4 regions of the Halalkalibacter sp. HAAS-P014 genome follow, and region 4 is predicted to be linked to each of the others. Evidence: riboswitches for the same ligand, from Rfam matches in the RefSeq annotation. Region 4 holds a riboswitch; each other region holds the start of a gene.
What was found. A riboswitch is a leader RNA that binds a small molecule or an ion and turns the genes downstream of it on or off. The one in region 4 is predicted to bind S-adenosylmethionine.
Positions count from the first base shown of each region.

Region 1 (4,815 bases), on a different contig from region 4:
CCAACGCTGAAAAATCGAGAGGATTCGCGATAATCATACATGAGCTATGATTATGTATGGTCAGAAAATGTTCCAATACAAATTCTCTGGATTACTACTTATTAGAGCTTCTCTTATTGAATATTAGAGCTATTGTTACCTCCAAGCTCCGAAATACATTCTTGAACAAGCGTTACAGCTTGACTCATTGCTGCACCACCACCAAATGCTGCTGTTACTCCAACCGTTTCTAAAATTTCCTCTTCTGTACAGCCTTGGTCGAGGCATCCCTTAGCATGATAAATGATACAGTATTCATCTTGAGAATAGACGCTGATTCCTAAAGCAATCATTTGCTTTTCTTTTTTCGAAAGGCTTCCTTCTGCAAAGCACTCTTCTGTAAAAGCATTATATTTCTTTGCTATTTTAGGCATTTTTTGTGTGAAATTTCCGAGTCCTTGCTTGTACTCTTGAAGCGCCGTTTCAATTGGGTTGTTTTGTTGTTGGTCCATAAATAGTTCCTCCCATTATCTTAATTGTGCAACGTTAGTATTCGTATGGATTCAGTACTTTATACAGTAGAAAGCATTGATTTTCACGCAACTATGATGGCAAAGAAAAAGCCGCAGAGTGAAATTCCTCTGCAGCTTTACGATTACTTATTAATTTGTTAACGGGATTACTGCTCCGTTATATGTTTCAATAATAAATTCTTGAACTTCTTCAGATTGAAGGATTTCGACTAATTTTAAAACCTCAGGACGAGTTTCATCTTCAGAGCGAACAACAATTAAGTTAGGCTGAAGAACATCATCACCTTCAAACGCGATACCATATTTTTCGATATCTACGCCACCTTCAAGTGCATAGTTCGTGTTGATCACAACAGCATCACCTTCACCAGCTTCAAAAGATGGTGCTAACATTCTTGCTTCCACTTGAGGATCACCAAATTGAAGGTTTTTCGGGTTTGAGCTAATGTCATCGATAGTAGCTAATTGACCTTCTTCAACATCAAGCTCAATAATTCCGTAGTGTTCAAAGATCGGCAGAATACGGCCGTGATCACTAATAGAGTCACTCATTACGATACTTGCACCTTCTGGAAGATCTTCTAAGCTCTCAAACTCTTGTGAATAAACACCGATTGGCTCAGCGTGAATTGCTCCAACACTTACAAAGTCATAATCATTTTCTTCTATTTGCATTGCTAGATAGCCAGGTGTTTGGAAGTAGTTCACGTCAATTTCTTCATCACGAAGGGCTTGGTTTGGCAAAATGTAATCTTGGAATGTCACGATATCAAGATCAATGCCTTCTTCTTCAAGCAATGGTGCCGCAAATTCAAGAACTTCTGTATGAGGTACAGCAGAAGCGCCAACTACTAATTTCGTTAGTTCTTCTTGACCTGCCTCTTCTTCTCCCGCTTGTTCTTGCGTTTCTTCCTCTGTTGCTCCACCACATGCTACTAATGATACTGATAGTGCAGCTGCACCAATCACACTCAAAAACTTTTTCATTGTTAAATCCCCCTTGTTATCGTTTATCTGTTTTATTTGTAAAATAGTCACCTATCCATTGAATCATGAAAACAATCAACAGGATGACAATTGTAGCAACAAACGTAATTTGACTATTGTTTCGTTGGAAGCCCTCTAAGTACGCAAAATGCCCAAGCCCCCCGGCACCGATCACACCTGCCATTGCTGTGTAACTTACCAAGGCAATCGATGTAACGGTAATCCCCGAAATTAATGCCGGCAGCGATTCAGGGATTAACACTTTGCGTATAATGTCCCAATTGCTCGCTCCCATCGCTTGAGACGCCTCGATCACACCTTTATCAATTTCACGAAGCGCAATCTCGACCATTCTTGCATAGAATGGCGCAGCTCCAATAATTAAAGCCGGCAAGGCGGCATTTGCTCCTAGCATTGAACCGACAAGCATCCGTGTAAAAGGTATTAATAATACAATTAATATAATAAAAGGAATGGACCTAAACACGTTCACGATAAAACTGAATATCCCGTTTACGAACGCATTTTCCCAAAGGTTCCCCTTACTTGTTAAATACAAAATCATTCCGAGAATGAGACCGAGAATGAACGTCGCAGCAACGGATATACTGGTCATATAAAGCGTTTCAACAGTGGCTTCCCACAACTTATCCCACTTTACATCTCCTAACCATTGATCAATCATGGACGATCACCTCCACTTCGACTTCTTTATTTCGAATAAAAGTAATCGCCTTTTGAATCTCATCTCTTTCACCATTTAATGCGACAAATAAAGTCCCGTAGGAGCCTTCTTGAATTTTCGTGATTTTCCCTTGAACAATATTTACCTCAATATCAAACTGACGAATCAATTGGGTTATCAATGGTCGTTCAGCTTCTTGACCAACAAAGGTTAATTGAACGATTTCCCCTTCAGGATGTTCAGTAAGCATTTGTGTAATCGCGTCGACTGTCTCTTCAGGTTCAGTAATTTGTTTGACAAACTCTTTAGTCATATTCTCCTTTGGCCTACGGAATACATCAAGTACAGGCCCTTTTTCAACAACTTTACCTGCTTCCATGACAGCTACTTGATGGCAAATCTTGCGAATCACATGCATTTCATGTGTAATCAAAATAATCGTCAATCCTAACTTTTCATTGATATCAACAAGCAAATCTAATATGGAATCGGTTGTTTTCGGATCAAGAGCAGATGTCGCTTCATCACAAAGCAACACCTTTGGATTATTAGCAAGAGCTCTAGCTATCCCAACTCGCTGCTTTTGCCCACCACTTAATTGTGACGGATAACTATCTCCTCTGCCTTTTAGGCCAACAAGTTCAATCAGATCATCCACTCGCTTTGTGCGCTCTGCCTTTTTCACTCCAGCAATCTCAAGAGGAAAAGCAATATTTTCGCGAACAGTTCGTGACCAAAGTAAATTAAAATGTTGGAAAATCATACCGATCTCTTGACGCGCCTTTCTTAGCTCTTTTGGATTGAGCTTCGATAGCGTTCGGCCTGCAACCTTCACATCCCCTTCAGATGGACGTTCGAGCATATTAAGCATGCGAATCAGTGTACTTTTCCCTGCACCACTATACCCGATGATCCCATATATTTCGCCTTCTTCTATCGTTAAATCAATTCCATTTACTGCAGTAACCGGACCGTCCTTCGTCTTGAATACTTTTCGGATGCCACTTAATGAAATCATCATTTCATCCCTTCTTTCCTCATCGCCGTTTCCCCTAAAACAACGCATACTTACCAGATATGAGAACTCAGCTTTATACCCGTAAAATATATAAATAAAAAACCTTCCTGCTCGTTATGACAGAAAGGTATAGATTACACTTTCTCTCATCTATCAAAGCTCATGCTTTGCAGGATTTAGCACCTTCTTAGATTCGAAAATCTAACGGTTGCCGGGCATCTTCGGGCCAGTCCCTCCGCCACTCTGGATAAGAGTCTATTAAATTACATTACTTAATTTCTCTAACATTGAGAGAATCATAGCATGCGTAAAAAATAGTGTCAACTGAAAAAGTAACATTGCTATAATATAATTTTTGTATTCTTTTGAATCTTTTCCATATAAATGGTTGTTTTGTCAATAGCCTTCTATTTCGAACACCTTAAGTGAGTTATTGTAAAATAACTTACTAGCAAAAAATACCTTTTCAACTAAAAAAGTTGGCTTAGAGTAAAGATCTTACTCTAGCCAACTAACGACTAACACCAACCTTGGTCACAATCTTCTACATAAGATTTCACTTGTCTTGGGTTTTCTTGCTCATAGCGAAAAACTTTATCATTTTCAAATTCAAATCCCTCTGCCATTTCATGCTGGAAGCCTTGATTTGTTTCAATCACCTTCCCAACTTGAGCATTGCCCAAGTACAAGTTCATATGCCCATTTTCGTACTTTCCTTTTACTCTGCTTGTAACATCGACACGTGTAAGACTCATTCTTTGCAACCTCCCTTAAGCAGAAGTTACTTTTATCATTCCCACGTGCTTATTTAATGAAACATTGAAGTGACTCCTATAATAGGGGATGTTTCCCTCTTATAGAAGAAAAATCCCCAATAGGCAAATGCAGCCTATTCGATGATGCTTTGGCAATGGCTTCTCTCGCTGCGCGTCTCGATGGGACCCCCCCCATCGAGACTTAAGGTCTTTGCACCGGCTTCGCTCATTGCTTCGAAAAATCCCCAATAGGCAAATGCGGCCTATTGGGGATTTTTCTCTAGTCTTCTTCTTTAGTCATTTCTTCGTATTGTTCTGCTGTCATTAGTTGATCGATTTCGCTTGAGTTGCTTGGCTCGACTACGATCATCCAAGCTTTTTCGTATGGAGATTCGTTTACAAACTCTGGAGAGTCATCGAGGTCTTCGTTTACTTCTACCACTTTACCACTTACTGGTGCGTATAGTTCAGAAACGGTTTTTACAGATTCTACACTGCCAAATGGCTCGTCCGCTTCGATTTCGTCGCCTACTTCTGGTAATTCAACAAAAACGATATCTCCAAGTTCAGATTGAGCAAAATCCGTAATTCCGATACGAACTTTTTCTCCTTCTGTTTTTACCCATTCGTGCTCTTCTGAATACTTTAATTCTTTCGGTAGGTTACTCATTTAAAATTCCTCCATCTCTATTACAAATTTACTATATTATACCTGCTTTTCCATTGAAAACACAAACCTTTAATTCCATGTTTCTTCAAATTGTTCTTCTTTAAATCCGACGGTCACCTTTGTACCATCAGTCGTAATCGGTCTTTTAATTAACATTCCATCTGATGAAAGCAACTCAAGAGCTTCAT
Region 1 is NZ_JBWQTV010000007.1:82,990-87,804, forward strand. It holds gene AC1FXZ_RS07260 (carboxymuconolactone decarboxylase family protein) at 114-491, opposite strand; gene AC1FXZ_RS07265 (MetQ/NlpA family ABC transporter substrate-binding protein) at 642-1,499, opposite strand; gene AC1FXZ_RS07270 (methionine ABC transporter permease) at 1,516-2,184, opposite strand; gene AC1FXZ_RS07275 (methionine ABC transporter ATP-binding protein) at 2,177-3,202, opposite strand; SAM riboswitch class I at 3,346-3,456, opposite strand; gene AC1FXZ_RS07280 (YusG family protein) at 3,721-3,957, opposite strand; gene gcvH (glycine cleavage system protein GcvH) at 4,238-4,627, opposite strand; gene AC1FXZ_RS07290 (arsenate reductase family protein) at 4,697-4,815, opposite strand, start outside.
Region 1: linked by a shared signal. The riboswitch ahead of AC1FXZ_RS07275 (methionine ABC transporter ATP-binding protein) and the one ahead of AC1FXZ_RS05785 (methionine biosynthesis PLP-dependent protein) in region 4 are both predicted to bind S-adenosylmethionine.

Region 2 (4,815 bases), on a different contig from region 4:
ACATTTAAAGAATCACCTAAAGACCTACTATTTTCCTCAAATCCAAGCGTCTGCGCTGTTGAAGAATGAACTTCGTCCAGGAGCTCTGGATTTTCCATTAGTGACATGCCATAAGATGGAATCATTTCTTTAATTTTCGGTTCCCACTCTTCCATACGTTCAGGGAAGCACTTTGAAATAACTTCAAGCATGACATGAACGGCGGTAGAAGCTCCTGGAGAAGCTCCTAATAAAGCTGCTATCGAACCATCAGCACCAGTAACAACTTCCGTACCAAATTGAAGCGTGCCTTTTCCTGCTTCAGTATCTTTAATAACTTGCACACGTTGTCCTGCAACTAATAAATCCCAATCCTCGCTTTTAGCGTTTGGAATAAACTCACGTAACTCTTCCATACGCTTTTCTTTTGATAACATAACTTGACCAATTAAGTATTTTGTCAAAGGAATGTTTTTAGCACCCGCCGCCAACATAGTTAAGAGATTATTAGGTTTTACAGAAGTTAGTAAATCAAAAACTGAACCGTATTTTAAAAACTTAGGTGTAAAACCAGCAAAAGGACCAAATAACAATGATTCTTTATTGTCAATAAATCGTGTATCAAGATGTGGAACAGACATTGGAGGCGCACCAACTTTAGCTTTACCATATACTTTTGCGTGATGCTGCGCTACAACATCCGGATTATTACAAACCATAAATAATCCACTTACCGGAAATCCTCCAATATGTTTTCCTTCAGGAATACCCGATTTTTGAAGTAAATGTAGGCTTCCTCCCCCGCCCCCGATAAAGACGAATTTTGCAGCATGCCGTTCAACAGTATCATTATCAAGATTCCTTACTTTCAGTTCCCACATACCATCGCTAGTGCGTTTAATATCATTCACACTACGTTTGTAGTTTATCTCAACACCTTTATTCTCTAAGTGTTCAAACAACATACGCGTTAACGCGCCAAAATTGACATCCGTTCCAGAGTCAATTTTTGTTGCAGCTATAGGTTCACTTGTTGGGCGATCCTGCATAATAAGTGGGACCCATTCCTTTAGCTTTTCTGGATTATCAGAAAATTCCATCCCTTTAAATAGAGGGTTGTTTGTTAGCGCTTCAAAACGTTTCTTTAAAAAAGAGACATTTTTCTCCCCCTGTACAAAACTCATATGAGGCAATGGCATGATAAAGTCCTGTGGGTTATGTAACAAATTACTCTTTACAAGGTAAGACCAAAACTGCATTGAAACCTGAAACTGTTCATTAACTTTTATAGCTTTACTAATATCTACAGATCCATCCGGCTTTTCGTCCGTGTAGTTAAGTTCACACAGCGCGGCATGCCCCGTCCCTGCATTATTCCACTCGTTAGAACTTTCCTCTCCTGCGTTTTCAAGCTTCTCGAATACTGTAATTTTCCATTCCGGTACCAACTCTTTCAAAAGTGTCCCTAAAGTCGCACTCATGATTCCGGAGCCAATTAAAATGATGTCTGTTTTAGTTTCTCGATTGCTCATTTTTACCAACCTTTTCCCCTAAGATTTGCAGAAAAGATGTAGGCGTCACACCATACTAAGCGCGACCTTAGAACACACCTTTTCTGTCTCAATTACAATATCATAGTGTATACATTTAATTATAGATTAACATATCTACTATTATATGATAATTTTAAATTATTTAAAAGCTGGTAAAAAGTGTGACGCCCACATTTTTACCATAGCTATAATTTATTTTCACTTGGAAAAGGTTATTCTTCTTGTAATGGTTGTTTGTTAAAAAGAATTTTTTTAGCTTTAACATATAGTAGACAGCCCGTTCTTATTGATCTTACCCAGTCGGACTCTGTGAAACTAAATCAATACTTTCCTTAACGTTTTTACATTAGCTTTGTGATAAAGAAACCCCTCACAACTAATTGTATCAAATAAAATCGTGCATGTGTGGAGTGTTCTCAAATGTAGTAAACCATTTATTTCCATTTTCCTTGCCCATTTTCTATTCAAGCTATTAAGTTATCGCCTTACTGGAGTAATTTCTGTAATAACTTCATCTTTAATTAGATGTTTAAGTTCGTTTTTCTTTTGTTTAGCTACCGTTAGTTGATGAATAGTAGAAAAGAAAATAAATGATTTATTTTTAACTTGTTGGCTTCCTTTCGTAGTGGGGTCGTGTAAGTCAAAAAATAATTCTACTACTTCCTTATAAGATACTTTCCAGGGATCAAATAAAATATCTACTATATCAATATTTGCCTCTTTTAAATGTCTGATTTGAACATTTTCAATACCACGAAAAACGGTAACAAATGCCTCTTCACTAAAAAACTCACTTGCACCAAACACTGCTCTTTCCATTATGTTCGCTCCTTTGAGCGATAAGCCTTCTATCCATTAAAAAAACCCCTCTTTAATTTAAAGAGAGGTTAGTATCATTACATACAATCCTCTCATCTTTCAAAGGTTAACACCTTTGCAGGAATTAGCACCGTTCAGTCACTTTGACTGATGGTTGCCGGGTTTCATAGGGCCTGTCCCTCTACCACTCTGGATAAGAAGTTTATCGCTATATTTTTTTATATTAACAACTTGCTACTAATAGTATCAATCACTAACCTAAAATTCAAGTACTATTTTGAAAACACTGAACAAAGTACGATTCACGAACTAACAATAGTTGTGGACTAGTATTTAAAACTAAGCTCCCGAACCAAAATTAACTCCAGACATTATATAAGGAATTGCCGACTTGATAAATTCTTCTGGAGGTGTCTTCTTGTTAGTTCTTCTCCATTCTACAGAAGCACCGTAAATTCCCCAGCTCAAAATGACAGCTGTTATTTTTAAGGTCTCATCCTCTTCATCCTTATTTTGTCTTACTAACATATTGTAAAAAATAATTTCGAGCTGTTCTCTAATAATACGGGCAATCGTTTCTTCGTATCCTCTATAACAACGGAAGGATAAAGATTTTTGAAAGTCCGTTATTGCTATGAAGACACTACGTACCGATTCTTCATTTAATTCGTTTTCCTCAAAAATATTACCATTCAAATTAATCGATAATACTTCTGATAGTACCTTTTCTAATAAATCATATATGTCTTCAAAATGATAATAGAATGTTGCACGATTAATCATCGCTTCTGTTGTAATATCCTTAATGGTAATGTCCTTAAATTCCTTTTTACTAGACAGTTCAATGAAAGAATCCATGATCAATTTACGAGTACGAAGAACCCGGGGGTCCGTCTTTGATTGTGTCATTTTGTTGTCACCCCTACTTTTTAAACAATTTCACGAATGTGTTGTATAAACAACAAATCAAATGAACTATTGGTATTGTCGGTTCTCATTATTTACTAAAATAAGATTATAAGCAAATTTGATGCTTCCGTATAAAATTATGGTAATGAAATATAGAGTATGACTTATACAGTCTGTTCTACACTTCGTATTGAATAAGTTACAGCAAAGGAGGAAACTTAATTGACGAGCAACAAAAAGATGATATGTGATTTAGAAACAGGTGTGTGTGGGGAAGTCAATGAGGAAAAGATGGAATTAATTGACCTGAATCAACCAAAGAAAGTGATTGATCTTTATTATGTAACAGACCCTATTTGCTCTCATTGTTGGGCAATTGAACCCGTACTTCGCCGTTTCACCGAGCAATATGGGGATTATTTTAATGTTCATACGGTTATGGGAGGACTACTGGAGAAATGGGGTGATGGTCCAGTTGATCCAGGTAATGGGATCTCAAGACCCCAAGACGTGGCAGGTCACTGGAGGGAAGTCGGAGAATATTCGAGGATGCCAATTGATGGATCACTTTGGTATGATAATCCAATCCAATCATCTTTTCCCCCTTCCCGTGTATTTAAAGTGATTCAAAAAAATCATAATGATACATCTGCAAATGAATTTTTACGGCGTGCCAGAGAAGCAGTTTTTGCATTTAATCAAAATATTGCAGATAAATCCGTAATGATCAATATCGTCAATTCTATTGGACTTGACGGAGAAACCGTTGTAACTGAAGCTGAACAACCTAACGGACAAAAATTATTAAGTGAAGATTTTGAGCTAGCCAAAAACTTAGGCGTTAGAGGATTTCCAACCATTATCATGATTAATGAGGATAATAAAGGGATAAAACTAGTTGGCGCGCGCTCTTTTGAGGAGTATGTTCGTGGATTAAAACAAGTCCTAGCCATTGAAGAACTTCAGCCAAAACAACAACCATCCCTTTCTAGCTTACTCGAAAAGGAAAAACTTTTATTCTCAAAAGAAATCGAAGTTATGTATGATGTCGAAAAAACAGATATAAATGATTTTGTTACTGGAAAACTTCCAACAAACAGTTATCAAAAGAAGGAAATTTTAGGGGAGTTATACTTTACTACTAAATAACAAAGGAGAATAATAAATGGCTTACGTATTACAAGTTGATTTCAAAATGAACGGACCTTTTGGAGATGAAATGGCAGAGGAGTTCTCTAGCTTAGCGAAAAGTATCAATGAAGAAGATGGCTTCATGTGGAAGATTTGGACAGAAAATCCCGAAAACAATGAAGCAGGAGGAATTTATATTTTTGAAACAAAAGAAACGGCTGAAGCATATTTAGAAATGCACTCTAAAAGGTTAGCTAGCTTTGGAATAACAGATGTTAACGCAAAGATTTTTTCCATAAATTCTAAACTTACTGCGATTACTAATGGTCCACTAAAATAAACTATAAGAATGCAGGTGTGTGAGGTAACACACCTGCATTCTTGAGCTTGAACTTACTTCTTTTTGGCAACAGAGTCAGGATAG
Region 2 is NZ_JBWQTV010000011.1:79,416-84,230, forward strand. It holds gene AC1FXZ_RS09035 (malate:quinone oxidoreductase) at 1-1,511, opposite strand, end outside; gene AC1FXZ_RS09040 (peptide-methionine (S)-S-oxide reductase) at 2,010-2,351, opposite strand; SAM riboswitch class I at 2,441-2,551, opposite strand; gene AC1FXZ_RS09045 (TetR/AcrR family transcriptional regulator) at 2,691-3,260, opposite strand; gene AC1FXZ_RS09050 (DsbA family oxidoreductase) at 3,501-4,409, shown strand; gene AC1FXZ_RS09055 (monooxygenase) at 4,426-4,731, shown strand.
Region 2: linked by a shared signal. The riboswitch ahead of AC1FXZ_RS09040 (peptide-methionine (S)-S-oxide reductase) and the one ahead of AC1FXZ_RS05785 (methionine biosynthesis PLP-dependent protein) in region 4 are both predicted to bind S-adenosylmethionine.

Region 3 (4,815 bases), on a different contig from region 4:
GAATGGAGTAGCCAATCCTAAGTTAAAATATTTTTAAATTGCTAGATGTTTGGAGGAAGTAGTATGAGTATACAAATCCCGCGAGGTACGCAGGATATTCTGCCAGGTGAAGTCGAGTTATGGCAGTACATTGAAGAAAAAGCAAAAGATGTTTGTCGTAGATATAATTATCATGAGATTCGAACACCTATCTTTGAGCACACAGATTTGTTTCAACGTGGGGTGGGCGATACGACTGATATTGTCCAAAAGGAAATGTATACATTCACAGATCGTGGAAACCGAAGTTTAACATTACGGCCTGAAGGTACTGCTGCTGTTGTGCGCTCATATGTTGAGCAAAAGATGTACGGCCAGCCGAATCAGCCTACGAAACTTTTCTATAGTGGTCCAATGTTTCGCTATGAGCGACCTCAATCTGGACGTATGCGCCAATTTGTTCAATTTGGTGTCGAAGCGTTAGGTAGCGATGATCCAGCAATTGACGCAGAGGTGCTTGCACTTGTGATGAGTTTGTACGATGAATTAGGGTTGTCAAATCTAAAATTAGTCATCAATAGTTTAGGCGATAAAGCAAGTCGAGAAGCTCACCGTCAAGCTCTTATTAACCATTTTAAACCTAGCATTGGTGAATTTTGTGAAGATTGTCAAAATCGTTTAGAGAAGAACCCGTTACGTATTTTAGATTGTAAAAAAGATCGCGATCACCCATTAATGGCTAATGCGCCATCTATCCTTGAGTACTTAAATGAGGAGTCAAGTACATATTTTACTCAAGTAAAGAAATATCTAGACAAACTAGGGATTTCATACGTAGTGGACCCGACATTGGTAAGAGGTCTCGATTACTATTACCATACGGCGTTTGAGATTATGGCTGAAGGTGAAGGATTTGGTGCCATCACAACCTTATGTGGTGGAGGTCGTTACAATGGATTAGTTGAAGAGATCGGTGGTCCTTCAACGCCAGGAATTGGTTTTGCCTTTAGTATAGAACGGGTCATTATGGCATTAAAAGCACAAGAGCAAAAGGCATCTGTTGCTCCGACATTAGATTGTTATCTTGTTTCTTTGGGAGATGCTGCTAAAGAAAAAACAGTTGAACTCCTATATCAACTTAGAAAAGCAGGAGTAAGTGCCGATAAAGATTATTTAGATAAAAAAATGAAAGCACAGTTTAAGGCAGCAGATCGTCTTAAAGCTCGTTTTACAGCAATCCTTGGAGAAGATGAGCTTAACGCAGGGAAGATTAATGTGAAAGATATGGAAACAGGACAACAGGAAGAAATAACGTTAGAATTATTTATTAACTATATAAAAGAGAAAACAGTTGGAGGTAAGTAAGATGATTGGGAGAACACATCATTGTGGAGTACTAAGAGAAGAACATGTTGGGCAAAAAGTACAATTGAAAGGCTGGGTTCAAAGACGACGTGATTTAGGACAGGTTATCTTTTTAGATGTTCGTGACCGTTCGGGAATTGTTCAAGTTGTTTTTAATCCAGAAACAAGTGAAGAAGCACTCACTGTTGCCGAACGTGTAAGGAATGAATATGTAATTGAACTTGAGGGAGAGGTTGTTGCAAGAGATCCACAAACTGTTAATGATAAGCTTGCAACAGGACAAATTGAAGTTCATGTTCATAATTTGAGCATCTTAAATGCTTCGAAGCCACTACCATTTCAAATTGAATCTGATACAGATGCATCCGAAGATGTTCGTTTGAAATATCGTTATCTTGATCTTCGACGCCCAGATATGCAAGAGACATTTAAATTACGCCATCGCACAACTAAATTGATTCGTAACTTTCTTGACGAAGAAGCGTTCATGGAAATTGAAACACCAATGTTAACGAAAAGTACACCCGAAGGAGCACGTGATTACCTTGTTCCAAGCCGTGTACACCATGGTGAATTTTATGCTTTACCACAATCACCACAGCTTTTTAAACAGCTATTGATGGTTTCAGGATTCGAGCGTTACTATCAAATCGTTCGTTGTTTCCGCGATGAAGATTTACGTGCTGATCGTCAACCTGAATTTACACAAGTCGATATTGAAACATCGTTCATGGATAAAGAAGACTTACTTGCAATGACTGAGAAGATGATGGCTAAAGTTATGAAAGAATTAAAAGGTGTAGAAGTACCTTTACCTTTACCTCGTTTAACTTATGATGAAGCAATGAATCGTTTTGGTTCAGATAAGCCTGATCTTCGTTTTGGAATGGAGCTAATTGAGCTGTCTGATGTAGTGAAAGACTCTGAGTTCAAAGTTTTCCAAAGTGCACTTGCAAGTGGAGGTGTAGTTAAAGGCTTAAACTTAAAAGGGGGAGCAGACAAGCTTTCACGCAAGGAGATTGATGCTTTAACTGATTTTGTCAAACAGTATGGAGCAAAAGGGTTAGCGTGGTTAAAAGTCGAGGAGGAAGGACTTAAAGGTCCAATTGCAAAATTCTTTGATGGTGAAATTGTAACTTCGCTTAAGGAAGCGCTAAATGCTGAAGTCGGTGACTTGTTATTCTTCGGTGCTGATAAGAAGCAAGTTGTTTTTGACAGCTTAGGGGCGCTACGCCTTAAGTTTGGTAAACAATTTGACTTAATCGATCAAAATCAATTTAACTTCCTTTGGGTTGTTGACTTCCCTCTAGTTGAGTATGATGAAGAAGCGAAACGTTACGTAGCTCTGCATCATCCATTTACAAGTCCTGTACAAGAAGATCTTGAACTTCTTGCAACAGATCCAGGTAGTGTACGTGCAAATGCATATGACCTAGTTTTAAATGGTTATGAGCTTGGTGGGGGATCGCAGCGTATTTACCAAAGTGATATCCAAGAACAAATGTTTAAAGCGCTCGGCTTTTCTGAAGAAGAAGCACGTGAACAATTTGGTTTCTTATTAGAAGCATTTGAATTTGGAACACCACCACACGGAGGTATTGCTTTAGGTTTAGACCGTCTTGTAATGCTGTTAGCAGGTCGAACAAATTTACGTGATACTATTGCTTTCCCGAAGACTGCGAGTGCGAGTGACCTATTGACGAACGCTCCAGGTGAAGTTAGTGTTGAACAACTTATTGATTTAAATTTATCTATTATCGGCAAAAAATCTGAAAAGGTTAATGTGTAAATATTGACTGTTTGATTAGATTCATGTAAGATCACGATAACTAAAATAAACTAAAAAAGTAACTTATCCAGAGAGGCGGAGGGAACTGACCCGATGAAGCCCGGCAACCTTTTTGCACGCCAGCAAAAAAGGTGCTACTTTCAGCAGGATGTATACCATTCTGAAAGATAAGTAAAGGCAGAAAAACCTTTCCTTATTTGGAAAGGTTTTTTGTTTTTTTATAGGAGGAGAAATAGGATGATACGAGTAGGTTTAATAGGTTTTGGAACAGTTGGAAGAGGTGTCTTGGAACGATTTGAACGAACAAACGAACAAGTCAAGCAATTGTTAGGGCAAGAGGTAGTTGTCTCAGCAATTTTAGTAAAAGACCGGCAAAAAAAGAGAGCTTTAAAGATCGAGGCATCGATAACTACTAGTTGGGAAGAGTTCTGTCAGGCTGCTAACTTTGATGTTATCTTTGAAGCTATCGGTGGGGTTGAACCAGCCTTTTCCTATACCTCCTATTGGTTAAAAAGAGGTGTACCAATAATAAGTGCTAATAAAAAATTAGTTGCTGAAAAAGGTGAAAAACTGGAAGAGCTTGCAGCTACTCATGATACATACTATGGATATGAAGCAGCAGTAGGGGGAGGCATTCCTATAATTAATGCATTAAAAGGAACGCTTTCTACAACACCTATTAGCAGAGTTTCCGGAATATTAAATGGTACGACCAATTATATGTTGACAGAAATGATTGAAAACAAACGAAGCTTTACCGATGTATTACAAAATGCCAAAGATCTTGGTTATGCTGAAGCTGACCCAACTGATGATATCGAAGGCTTTGATGCGTGGTATAAAATCCGGATTCTCAGCCGGCTATGTTTTGGTGTTTGGCCGAAAGTAGAACAATTTAGTCGCGAGGGAATAGCAAGTATAGAAGATTGGCATGTTGAAGTAGGTGAGCAATTAGGCTTTAAATTAAAGCTCATCGCTGAGGCATGGAGAAACGGTTCTGAAATAAAAGGGAGGGTAACACCTGCTTTCCTAGGAGAGGGAGAGCCATTAGCGAGCGTAAAAGGTGTGACGAACGGGATTTCGATTGAAGGGCTCTCAGTTAACCAGCTTCTTTTTATCGGTCCGGGAGCCGGAAAAGAAGCAACTTCCAACAGTATGGTCGAAGATTATATTTTCCACAATCGTTTGTCTCGACTAAATAGAGATTCGAAGGCGTATGAAACGTATGAAGCTGAACCGTCTGCCTATGCTTTACTATTTTTTAATCATCAAAAGAGGCCAGAGGCATTGCAATGGGCGAAGGATTTCCAGGTATCAATAGTCGATACTTTTTGGCATGAAGAAGGGGAAGGGTGGATTATCGCCAATAGTCATGCATCATCATTTATGCAGTATCCGATTTATGGTGATATTAAAACAAAAACAGCTAAACAGCTGGTGCATTAACGTAAATCAGGGCGTTCTGATTTTAGCTTTTTATAGGCACTTACTAATGAATAGGCATCCTCTTTAATGTAGTAAGTTCGAACACCTCTGTTTGTATGTAAATAAAGAAACCCCATTGCGTTCTTTTCGGGCTTTTTCCGGTAAGAAATATCTAATATCTCGGTAAGAGAAAATGTATCATCTTTGATCATCAATTGATTATCAAAAAGCTTTATATGAAATGAAGTTTCAATATA
Region 3 is NZ_JBWQTV010000015.1:41,974-46,788, forward strand. It holds gene hisS (histidine--tRNA ligase) at 64-1,344, shown strand; gene aspS (aspartate--tRNA ligase) at 1,346-3,133, shown strand; SAM riboswitch class I at 3,194-3,307, shown strand; gene AC1FXZ_RS12215 (homoserine dehydrogenase) at 3,371-4,579, shown strand; gene AC1FXZ_RS12220 (hypothetical protein) at 4,576-4,815, opposite strand, start outside.
Region 3: linked by a shared signal. The riboswitch ahead of AC1FXZ_RS12215 (homoserine dehydrogenase) and the one ahead of AC1FXZ_RS05785 (methionine biosynthesis PLP-dependent protein) in region 4 are both predicted to bind S-adenosylmethionine.

Region 4 (4,815 bases):
TAACCCCTAATTCTTTTAATGTTCGTCCTCCACCTTCATATGCGTATGTATCTGCAACGATCCCATTAAAACAACGAGATACGAGAACAACAGGAATATTTCGATCGATTAAAGCCTTTAGAGCAGGCATAATTGTTGGTGGAACATTTCCTTGCCCAAAAGCTTCAATGATTAGTCCATCAATTTGCGTATTGGCAATCGCTTCGACGATCGCTTGGTCCATCCCTGCATATACTTTTAGTAATGGCACCTTTTTTGTTAATTGTTTAACAGGATAAGATTCACGGTTTGTTAAGGTATGATGAAAAAACACCCCTCGCTTTGTTACGATTCCAATTGGTCCATACTGTGGACTTTGAAACGTTGCAATGTTACTAGAGTGTGTTTTTGTTACATTCTTTGCTGTATGGATTTCATCATTTAATACAACCAAGACACCTTTACCTATAGCGTTCTGGCTTGCAGCAACTCTAACTGCTGATATTAAATTATGAGGACCATCGGCACCAAGTTCGTTGCTAGAACGCATGGCTCCGGTGATTATAACCGGAGTATCCCAATCAAGAAGAAGGTCAAGTAGATATGCTGTTTCTTCAAGTGTATCAGTTCCGTGTGTTACAACAATGCCGTCCAATTTATCCTCTTTTACCCTTACTTTTAATCGTTCTGCTAAATCAACCATTAAATTAGGTGTCATATGGGGAGATGGTATGTTTAAATAGTCATCCACTACAACAGATGCGATGCTTGATAGTGATTCTATAGTGGAATATAATGGATTTATTGAATTAGGTTGTACGGCACCATGTTCATTTTCCAACATAGCAATGGTACCCCCTGTATGTAATAAGAGAATTTTTTTCAAAATAATCACCCCGATTTACTCTATATAGATTACTTATCATACCATATCAAAAAGCTGCGTTGCTTTTTAGGTACTTAATAATAACACACAGGGGAAGGTTTTGAAATTTGTTTGCACTAGTTACAGCAGCCATGGCTCCAGGAATGGCTTTATTATCTTATTTCTATTTGCGTAATCATTACAGTCCGGCAATGGGGGCCCTTGTTTTTAGGACTTTTATTATAGGAATATTACTCGTTTTTCCTGTTATGGTTTTACAATTTGCTTTTACGACTGAAGGATATTTTCTACACCCATTGACTAGGGCTTTTATATTATATGGTTTTATTGAAGAGTTTTTTAAGTGGTTTCTTCTTTGGATATTTGTGTATCAACATACAACATTTGCGAGACGCTATGATGGAATCGTGTTTGGTGCTTCGCTTTCATTAGGATTTGCTTCTTTAGAAAATGTTTTTTATTTAATAGCATATGGGCTTGAAACAGCTTTTGGCCGAGCATTACTGCCAGTTTCTAGTCATGCGTTATATGGTGTGATAATGGGGTATTACTTAGGGAGAGCTAAAGTAGAAAAAGAAAAGCGTGCGAAACATTTGACGTTGGCACTATTGTTACCTATTATGCTACATGGCGTGTACGATTTTATTTTATTGAGTTTTGGGATGTATTTTCTTGTTGGATTGATTCCGTTTATGCTGTTTTTATGGTGGATAGCTCTTAAAAAGGTTAAGCGTGTTCGTCAATTAGACGAGTAGTATACTAAACGGGGTTTAGTTAAATTATTTAAAGTAAAGGGTGATACTTATGGCTAAAGGACGTTACCGTGTAATTATTCGGTGTACGGTTTGCGGCGAGAAGTATATTTTACGAGGAGTACGAAATGAAAAAGGTGAATTTGAAACAGGCTTTAAGCGCTGTGTTTGTGGGAATGAAGAAAAGTTAAACATCGATGCATCATTAGAATAAAAGATGTGATTTTATTTTCATAAAAAATTATTCCTTGCAAATTAGCGAGAATTGTTGTAATTTTGATACAATCAAAACATTTTAATAATTGAATTTCTTATCAAGAGAGACGGAGGGACTGGCCCTAGGATGTCTCAGCAACCAGCCTAAAAGGTCAGGTGCTAATTCCATCAAGTCATTGACTTGAAAGATAAGAGGAAGCGAATTTAAACAACCACCTTCTTCTTATTTTAGAAGGTGGTTTTTATTGTTATTGGAGGTATTAGAGATGAGTAGAGAAAAATTAGAAACGATTTTAGTTCAATTAGGTAACCGATCAAGTAATCCAACTGGAACTATTAATACACCGATTTATTTGTCAACAGCATATAGACATACAGGAATAGGAGAATCTACTGGATATGATTATGCAAGAACAGGAAATCCGACTCGGGAGGTTGTTGAACAAGCAATAGCTAAGCTCGAGGAAGGCGATAGGGGCTTTGCTTGTAGTTCTGGTATGGGAGCCATTCAGACGGTCCTCTCACTTTTTGAGCAAGGTGATGAAATATTAGCATCTCAAGACTTATATGGTGGTACGTATCGCTTGTTTGAACAAGGATGGAATCGTTGGGGGTTAACGTTTGCATTTGAAGACCCAAGAAACATAGAGAAATTTGAGAGTCGTATAACTGAAAAGACAAAAGCGTTATTTATCGAAACACCGACTAATCCTTTGATGCAAGAAGCGTCAATTCCAGATTTGGCCAATTTAGCGAGGAAGCATCAGTTACTGTTGATTGTTGATAACACATTTTATACACCGCTTTTGCAGCAACCATTAGTAGAGGGTGCCGACATTGTTATACATAGCGCAACAAAGTACTTAGGCGGACATAATGATGTTGTTGCTGGTTTGATTGCAGCAAAAGGAGAACACCTTTGTGAGCGTATTGCGTATTATCATAATGGTATTGGAGCAACGTTATCAGCATTTGATTCATATTTATTACTAAGAGGAATGAAAACACTGGCTTTACGTATGGAAAAACATGAAGAGAATGCAAAGGCAATTGTGGAGTATTTAGAGAAAAAGCAAGATGGAATCACGGAAGTACTGTACCCTGGTAAGGGTGGTATGCTTTCATTTAGGATTTTAAAAGAAGAGTGGGTGAATCCATTTTTACAACAGTTAAAATTGGTTTCATTTGCAGAGAGTTTAGGTGGGGTTGAAAGTCTAATGACATATCCTGCAACCCAAACACACATGGACATTCCAGAAGAGGTTCGTATTGCTAATGGTGTTTGTAATCGATTGTTGCGTTTTTCAGTTGGAATTGAACATAGCGAAGATTTAATCGCAGATCTAGAGCAAGCATTTCGCTATGTGAAAGAGAGGGAGAGTGAATGAGTTTACTTGAACAATTAGCCAACAAAGTTCTTATTGGGGACGGAGCGATGGGGACATTGCTTTATGAACAAGGGTTTGATCATTGCTTTGAGGAGGTTAATATAACTGCACCAGAAAAAGTCATTCAAACACACAAAAAGTATGTTGAAGCTGGTGCGGATGTTATTCAGACGAATTCGTATGCTGCAAATTCACTAAAACTTGAAAAGTACGGATTAAATAATGAAGTTCAAAAGTTAAACCGTGAGGCTGTTCGTCTAGCAAGAAAAGCGGCTGGTGACCAAGCTTATGTTTTGGGCACTATTGGAGGAATAAGGCGCTTCGAGCTTGATGATTGGAGCTTGGATGAAATCGAGGCAGCTTTTCGTGAACAAATGAATGTGCTTTTGCAAGAAGGAGTCGATGGTCTACTACTAGAGACATTCTATGACTTAGAGGAAGCGAAAATGGCAATCACTCTTGCTAGAAAGTTAACGAATGCACCAATTATTATTAATCTGGCTATTGGAGACATCGGTGTGATGAATGGAGGTATTTCAGTCTCGGATGCATTTGATCAACTGATTGCTTCAGGTGCTGATGTCGTAGGTTTAAATTGTCGGACAGGCCCATTTCATATGCTGAGGTCATTTGAAACAGTTGCTATCCCCGACAATGCTTATCTTTCAGCGTACCCGAATGCGAGTCTTCCTGATGTTCGGGATGGTCGAGTATTTTATCAATCGAACGCTGATTACTTTCAGGCTATGGGTGAAAAGTTTATTAAACAAGGTGTACGTTTATTAGGAGGTTGTTGTGGAACAACTCCTGCTCATATCGAGGCGTTTGCTAAAGTTAGAGATGAGACAGACCCTGTTGCAACGAAAAAAGTAAAACCACTTACTCGTTTTATTCGTGAGTCAATTGAAATTCCGAGAAAACAAAAGCCTTTAACAGACATTGTTAAGGAACGTAGATCTGTCATCGTAGAGCTTGATCCTCCGAAGAAATTAAATACAAATCGCTTTATGGAAGGAGCAAAAGCTCTAAAAGATGCAGGTGTGGATGCTATTACAATGGCTGATAACTCCCTTGCCTCTCCAAGAGTTGATAATTTAGCACTCGGGGCAATGATTAAGGAGCAAGTAAAAGCGAGGCCACTCGTACATATCACTTGTCGTGATCGGAATCTTATTGGTTTGCAATCTCACTTGATGGGACTTAATGCATTAGGGATTGATGATATTTTAGCGATTACGGGAGATCCAACTAAGATTGGTGATTTCCCAGGAGCTACATCTGTCTATGATGTGAGTTCATTTCAATTGATTTCTCTAATCAAACAATTGAATGAAGGCATCTCGTTCTCAGGGAAAGAACTTGGTCAAAAAGCCAATTTTTCAATAGGGTCTGCTTTTAACCCGAATGTTAGACATTTGGATAAAGCAGTAAAAAGAATGGAGAAGAAGATTGACAGTGGCGCTGATTATTTTATGACACAGCCTATTTATAGTGAAGCTCAAATTGAAGCTTTAGCAAAAGAGACTAAGCATATTGACGAACCTATATACATTGGAATTATGCCATTAACAGGAACTCGCAATGCTGAATTTTT
Region 4 is NZ_JBWQTV010000006.1:198,913-203,727, reverse strand. It holds gene AC1FXZ_RS05800 (asparaginase) at 1-865, opposite strand, end outside; gene prsW (glutamic-type intramembrane protease PrsW) at 973-1,620, shown strand; gene AC1FXZ_RS05790 (hypothetical protein) at 1,670-1,831, shown strand; SAM riboswitch class I at 1,926-2,028, shown strand; gene AC1FXZ_RS05785 (methionine biosynthesis PLP-dependent protein) at 2,100-3,221, shown strand; gene AC1FXZ_RS05780 (bifunctional homocysteine S-methyltransferase/methylenetetrahydrofolate reductase) at 3,218-4,815, shown strand, end outside.